2 regions of the Lysinibacillus sp. FSL K6-4013 genome follow, and region 2 is predicted to be linked to the other one. Evidence: a T-box and tRNA genes for the amino acid it is inferred to sense, from the RefSeq annotation. Region 2 holds a T-box; the other holds one or more tRNA genes.
The links. A T-box is a leader RNA that pairs with one kind of tRNA and senses whether it is charged. The one in region 2 lies ahead of ileS (isoleucine--tRNA ligase), so its partner is inferred to be a tRNA-Ile.

Region 1 (3,379 bases), 2.2 Mb from region 2:
TGAATCTGGAACAAAGGCCATTCTATCAATGGGTTTTTCTTTTGAAGCGGCACGCCAATTTTTTAGAATATCTTTTGGTCCTTCTACTACACTTGATGATATTGCAAAATTAAAAAGAGAGCTTGCAAATATTTAATGAGAGGACGAGTGAAGGATTATCTATATTCTTCACTTGTTTTGAAATAGATTATAAGCTAAGAATATAGGTGAAATAAAATAAATGTTTTCTTTTGAATCAACAATTGCTATAATATTTTGCAGGGCAATATTTTCTCTTACTTAACAAAAATATCTTTTAAAAGTAATAATTTCTTTTTTTTATAAAAAAGTATTGCACAATGTTAGAAAACGTTATACAATAATTCTTGTCTTGAAGGACAGGTAAACAACTTCAAAACAAGATACATAACAAAGTCTAGTGATGATGGCAAAGAGGTCACACCCGTTCCCATACCGAACACGGAAGTTAAGCTCTTTAGCGCCGATGGTAGTTGGGGGCTTCCCCCTGTGAGAGTAGGACGTCGCTAGGCATAACACCCAGGAGGATTAGCTCAGCTGGGAGAGCATCTGCCTTACAAGCAGAGGGTCGGCGGTTCGAGCCCGTCATCCTCCACCATATGCCGGTTTAGCTCAGCAGGTAGAGCAACTGACTTGTAATCAGTAGGTCGTGGGTTCGATTCCTATAGCCGGCACCATTTTTTCGAGCCATTAGCTCAGTTGGTAGAGCATCTGACTTTTAATCAGAGGGTCGAAGGTTCGAGTCCTTCATGGCTCACCATTTAGAAATAATAATAAGCGGGTGTGGCGGAATTGGCAGACGCACTAGACTTAGGATCTAGCGCCGCAAGGCGTGGGGGTTCGACTCCCTTCACCCGCACCATTATTTTCATTGCCAGATAAAAAACTTATGCACATGCGGAAGTAGTTCAGTGGTAGAACACCACCTTGCCAAGGTGGGGGTCGCGAGTTCGAACCTCGTCTTCCGCTCCAAATGTGCCGGGGTGGCGGAACTGGCAGACGCACAGGACTTAAAATCCTGCGGTAGGTGACTACCGTACCGGTTCGATTCCGGTCCTCGGCACCATTTTTAAATGCGCCCGTAGCTCAATTGGATAGAGCGTCTGACTACGGATCAGAAGGTTATGGGTTCGACTCCTGTCGGGCGCGCCAAAAGAACAACGGGAAGTAGCTCAGCTTGGTAGAGCACTTGGTTTGGGACCAAGGGGTCGCAGGTTCGAATCCTGTCTTCCCGACCATTTCCAAAAATTATGGGGCCTTAGCTCAGCTGGGAGAGCGCCTGCCTTGCACGCAGGAGGTCAGCGGTTCGATCCCGCTAGGCTCCACCATAAGTAAATTAACCAGTATAAAGATCCTGGCGGCGTAGCTCAGCTGGCTAGAGCGTACGGTTCATACCCGTAAGGTCGGGGGTTCGATCCCCTCTGCCGCCATCTTAAAGGACCTTTAGCTCAGTTGGTTAGAGCAGACGGCTCATAACCGTCCGGTCGCAGGTTCGAGTCCTGCAAGGTCCACCATTTATATATTGTAACGGAGGTATACCCAAGTCTGGCTGAAGGGATCGGTCTTGAAAACCGACAGGCGGGTAACACCGCGCGGGGGTTCGAATCCCTCTACCTCCTCCAGTTTTAAATTTTTATAAATGGTGCTTTAAAAACTCGAAACAGCATAAAATTATCGCGGGGTGGAGCAGTGGTAGCTCGTCGGGCTCATAACCCGAAGGTCGTTGGTTCAAATCCGGCCCCCGCAACCAAAAGGTCCCGTGGTGTAGCGGTTAACATGCCTGCCTGTCACGCAGGAGATCGCCGGTTCGATCCCGGTCGGGACCGCCATTTTTAAAATCAAAGTCATGAGAAGCAAAAGAGTGAGCAAGCTTAGCATGGACGAAATGGGTCAGTAGCTCAGTTGGTAGAGCATTAGATTGAAGCTCTAAGTGTCGGCGGTTCGATTCCGTCCTGACCCACCATTTATGCGGGTGTAGTTTAATGGTAAAACCTCAGCCTTCCAAGCTGATGTCGTGGGTTCGATTCCCATCACCCGCTCCAAGGGCCTATAGCTCAGCTGGTTAGAGCGCACGCCTGATAAGCGTGAGGTCGATGGTTCGAGTCCATTTAGGCCCACCATTATTCCGAAGTAGCTCAGTTGGTAGTAGCACCTGACTGTTAATCAGGTTGTCGCAGGTTCGAGTCCTGCCTTCGGAGCCATTTTTTATTTTGGGGAAGTACTCAAGAGGCTGAAGAGGCGCCCCTGCTAAGGGTGTAGGTCGGGTAACCGGCGCGAGGGTTCAAATCCCTCCTTCTCCGCCATGGGCCCGTTGGTCAAGTGGTTAAGACACCGCCCTTTCACGGCGGTAACACGGGTTCGAATCCCGTACGGGTCATACTAAGTGCAGTAGATGAATTTACATCTACTGCACTTTTTAATTTACTAGATACTTAGATTAATAACATACCTCTATTAAATGAAAGCCTACACAGATTAATCATTCTGTGTAGGCTTGTTGTTTTTCAAATTAGCGATTAAATTTTTCGTCCTTTTCCATATGGAATGCAAAGAGGTGTACCAAATATGGGATCTGCCGTCATTTGGCAATCAAGGTCAAACACATGACTAACTAAATCAGTTGTCATAATTTCTTCTGGTTTCCCTTGACGGTAGACACCACGGTCACGCACTGTAATAATATGATCGGCATAGCGACATGCAAGATTAATATCATGTAATACCATAATAATTGTTCGCTTTTGCTGTTGGTTTAAGTCATATAGTAAATCTAATACGTCTATTTGATGGGTTAAATCTAAGTATGTCGTAGGCTCGTCTAAAAGAATGATATCTGTATCTTGAGCAAGTGTCATAGCAATCCAAGCACGTTGACGTTGTCCTCCTGATAGCTCGTCTACTGGTCTATCTTGTAAATGCTCGGTACCTGTAGCTTTTAAAGCGTTTAAAACGATTTCTTCATCCTTTTCAGTCCATTGTTGACGCCAATTTTGGTAAGGGTAGCGGCCTTGTTTTACAAGTTGTAAGACAGTTAAGCCTTCTGGTGCAACAGGAGATTGGGGAAGAATAGAGAGGTTTTTAGCCACTTGTTTAGTTGATAATTTAAAAATATCCTCACCATTTAATAAAACGGAGCCTTTTTTAGGTTTTAATAATCGAGCAATGGAGCGCAAGAGTGTGGATTTACCACAGCCATTCGCTCCAATTAATACAGTAATTTCATTCAAAGGAATAGATAAATTGAGATCTTCGATAATATTGAAATCACCATAACTTAATGTTAGGGATTTGGTTAATAAAGATTCAGTCATGTAGTATAGACTCCTTTATTTATTTGGGTTTCTAAATAATAAATAGATAA
Region 2 (3,379 bases):
ACAGGTTTATTTGAAGGGGCAGAGAGGCAGCGTATGCTCATTTTTCCTACTTACTATGAAGCGACAAATGAAGACTTTCAGTTAGTAGCATTTACGATTCAGTACCCGGTGAAATTTGTCCAATTACGACATCCCGATGTTTTAGGTGCATTGCTATCATTAGGTTTAAACCGTGGCAAATTTGGCGATATACGTGTAAATGATCAGCAGGTGCAATTTGTTGTAGCTCAAGAAGTAGCAGAATATGTTCGGTTACATTTAACAGGTATTGGTAAAGTAAAGGTGCATATCGAGTCTTTAAAAGAATCAGAGTCCCTTATTATTAATGAGGAAGAATGGTTGGAGGAATCTCATACAGTATCTTCGATGCGATTAGATGTAATTATTGCGACTATATTAAATGTATCACGCCAAAAAGCTCAAGCTTTAATTACTGGAAAAAAAGTGCGTGTTAATTGGACAGAACGAGATACAGTTGCTTTTGAATTACAAGAAGGAGATATATTATCAATACGAGGAAGTGGTCGGGTGAAAATTATTATGACTGAAGGCCGAACAAAAAAAGATAAAATCCGTCTTCAAATCGGTCGATTGGCCCAAAAAAGCTGAAAGTGAAGTAAATTTCATTAATTTTTACTGCTAAGTTGTCGGAACAATTGTATAATAGGAGTTACGAATGTACATGTAAAGGAGAGAAGGATTGTATGCCATTATCACCTATTGATATACATAATAAGGAGTTTACAAAAGCCTTCAGAGGTTATGCTGAAGATGAAGTAAATGAATTTTTAGATCAGATTATTAAAGACTATGAAATTCTGCTTCGTGAAAAAAAGGAAGTTGATAAGCAATTAGAGATGGCTTTAGAACAAGCGAGACATTTTAACTCCTTAGAAGAAACTTTGCAGAAGTCTATTGTCGTTGCACAAGAAGCGGCTGATGAAGTGCGAAGAAATTCTCAAAAAGAGGCAAAGCTCATTGTAAAAGAAGCTGAAAAAAATGCTGATCGAATTGTCAATGAAGCTTTGACGAAGGCTCGTAAGGTGACAATTGAAATTGATGAGCTGAAAAAGCAATCTAAGGTATTCCGTAATCGTTTCAAGATGCTTGTAGAAGCACAGCTAGATTTACTAAATGCAGATGATTGGGATCATTTGCTGCAATATGATATTGATTTAACAGAAATTCAAGCATCTGTTGATGAAGCACAGGATGCTGAAGATATTTAACTTTTCTTTTTAATTGTTGCAATTGACAAATGAAACTTGACGCGATTGTGTGAATTTCATATACTTTGTAATAGTAATTATTTTGAACAGATATGCATAAAAGCAGAGACGAAGACAGTATTTGTTAGGCGTTGTTAAGCGATTTGGGGACAGTGAGAGCCCAAACATACAACTAGCATTGAACATCACTTCTGAGCTAAATAACTGAAAAAAGTAGGTTATTTCGTGATGCACGACGTTAAATGTGCTTTTAAGAGGTAGTGCAATTTTTTGTGCTACAAGTAGGGTGGTACCGCGAGTAGAAGCTTCTCGTCCCTTAGTGGGATTGAGGGCTTTTTTTGTTTGTTTCCGAATCGTTTTAGATAAAATTGCCAATAACTGTCTTATGAGAAAAATGTCTAACTGTTTATGTAAAATAAAGGAGGAATTTTAATGGTTGAATACAAAGATACTTTATTAATGCCAAAAACTGATTTCCCAATGCGTGGAAATTTACCAGCGAATGAGCCAAAAATGCAAGAAAAATGGAATGGTATGGATATTAACAAATTACAGATGGAACGTACGGAAGGTCGTCCAGAATTTGTTCTACATGATGGTCCTCCCTATGCAAATGGTGATATCCATATCGGCCATGCTCTAAATAAAGTATTGAAGGATATGATTACACGTCATCGTTCCATGACTGGCTACCATGTCAACTATATTCCAGGCTGGGATACACATGGTTTACCAATTGAGCAAGCATTGACTAACAAAGGTGTAAAACGTAAAGAAATGTCAGTAGCAGCATTCCGCCAACTTTGTGAAGAGTATGCTTACGAGCAAATTGACAATCAACGTGCTCAATTCCGACGTCTAGGCATCCGAGGTGATTGGGAAAATCCTTATATTACGTTGAAGCCTGAGTTTGAAGCACGTCAAATTGAAGTATTCGGTAAAATGGCGGAAAAAGGGTATATCTATAAAGGGTTAAAACCAGTTTATTGGTCTCCATCTTCTGAATCTGCTTTGGCGGAAGCTGAAATTGAATATAAGGACATCAAATCCCCATCAATTTATGTAAGCTTTGCTATTAAGGATGCGAAGGGCGTTGTTCCAGCAGATGCAAAATTTATCATTTGGACAACAACACCATGGACATTACCAGCAAACTTAGGGATTTCTTTGAATCCTGAATTTATCTATGTAGTAGTTGCAGTGGCTAATAAAAAATTCATCATTGCCAAAGAATTATTAGAGTCAGTGGCAAATACGCTTGGATGGGAAGACTATGAGGTTGTACAAGAAGTAAAAGGTGAGGCACTAGATCGTATTGTAGCGCAACATCCATTCTATGATCGTGAATCTCTTATTATGGTAGGTGAACACGTAACTGCTGAAGCGGGTACAGGTTGTGTTCATACAGCACCAGGACACGGTGAAGACGATTATCATATTGGTAAACAATATGGTTTAGGTATTCTTAGTCCTCTTGATAATAGTGGCTGTTATACAGACGAAGCACCTGGCTTTGAAGGCGTGTTTTATAATGATGCGAATAAACTAGTCACAGAAAAACTAAAAGAAGTAGGAGCATTAGAAAAGCTTGATTTCTTTACGCACTCCTATCCACATGACTGGCGTACGAAAAAGCCTGTTATTTATCGTGCGACTCCACAATGGTTTGCATCTGTTGAAGCATTCCGTGGGGAGTTATTAGAGGCTGTAAAAGCAACAGCATTTACACCAGCTTGGGGAGAAACTCGTCTTTATAATATGATTCGTGATCGTGGAGACTGGGTAATTTCTCGTCAACGTGCGTGGGGTGTGCCAATTCCAATTTTCTATGCTGAAAATGGTGAACCTATTATTACACCTGAAACAATTAGTCATGTCTCAGCATTATTCCGTGAGCATGGATCAAATATTTGGTTCCAAAAAACAGCGAAAGAATTATTACCAGAAGGCTTTACACATCCAGGTAGCCCGAACGGCGAATTTACAAAAGAAAATGATATTATGGACGTTTGGTTCGATTCAGGGTCATCACACCAAGGTGTACTTGTAGAACGTGGCATGAAATATCCTGCTGATCTATATTTAGAGGGTTCTGACCAACACCGTGGTTGGTTTAATTCATCTCTAATTACATCTGTAGCAATTAACGG

Region 1: it encodes a tRNA-Ile, which carries the amino acid that the T-box ahead of ileS (isoleucine--tRNA ligase) is inferred to sense. The anticodon was not compared.

What each region holds. Positions count from the first base shown of each region.
Region 1 is NZ_CP152031.1:3,565,640-3,569,018, reverse strand. Features, by position in the region: gene MHB39_RS17645 (cysteine desulfurase family protein) at 1-136, shown strand, start outside; rRNA gene rrf (5S ribosomal RNA) at 415-530, shown strand; tRNA gene MHB39_RS17635 (tRNA-Val) at 541-616, shown strand; tRNA gene MHB39_RS17630 (tRNA-Thr) at 620-695, shown strand; tRNA gene MHB39_RS17625 (tRNA-Lys) at 703-778, shown strand; tRNA gene MHB39_RS17620 (tRNA-Leu) at 796-880, shown strand; tRNA gene MHB39_RS17615 (tRNA-Gly) at 916-990, shown strand; tRNA gene MHB39_RS17610 (tRNA-Leu) at 996-1,084, shown strand; tRNA gene MHB39_RS17605 (tRNA-Arg) at 1,094-1,170, shown strand; tRNA gene MHB39_RS17600 (tRNA-Pro) at 1,180-1,256, shown strand; tRNA gene MHB39_RS17595 (tRNA-Ala) at 1,271-1,346, shown strand; tRNA gene MHB39_RS17590 (tRNA-Met) at 1,375-1,448, shown strand; tRNA gene MHB39_RS17585 (tRNA-Ile) at 1,456-1,532, shown strand; tRNA gene MHB39_RS17580 (tRNA-Ser) at 1,548-1,640, shown strand; tRNA gene MHB39_RS17575 (tRNA-Met) at 1,694-1,768, shown strand; tRNA gene MHB39_RS17570 (tRNA-Asp) at 1,772-1,847, shown strand; tRNA gene MHB39_RS17565 (tRNA-Phe) at 1,906-1,981, shown strand; tRNA gene MHB39_RS17560 (tRNA-Gly) at 1,987-2,060, shown strand; tRNA gene MHB39_RS17555 (tRNA-Ile) at 2,062-2,138, shown strand; tRNA gene MHB39_RS17550 (tRNA-Asn) at 2,143-2,219, shown strand; tRNA gene MHB39_RS17545 (tRNA-Ser) at 2,231-2,321, shown strand; tRNA gene MHB39_RS17540 (tRNA-Glu) at 2,324-2,395, shown strand; gene MHB39_RS17535 (ABC transporter ATP-binding protein) at 2,535-3,329, opposite strand; gene MHB39_RS17530 (iron ABC transporter permease) at 3,345-3,379, opposite strand, start outside.
Region 2 is NZ_CP152031.1:1,043,590-1,046,968, forward strand. Features, by position in the region: gene MHB39_RS04930 (RNA-binding protein) at 1-609, shown strand, start outside; gene MHB39_RS04935 (DivIVA domain-containing protein) at 705-1,229, shown strand; T-box leader at 1,326-1,549, shown strand; gene ileS (isoleucine--tRNA ligase) at 1,662-3,379, shown strand, end outside.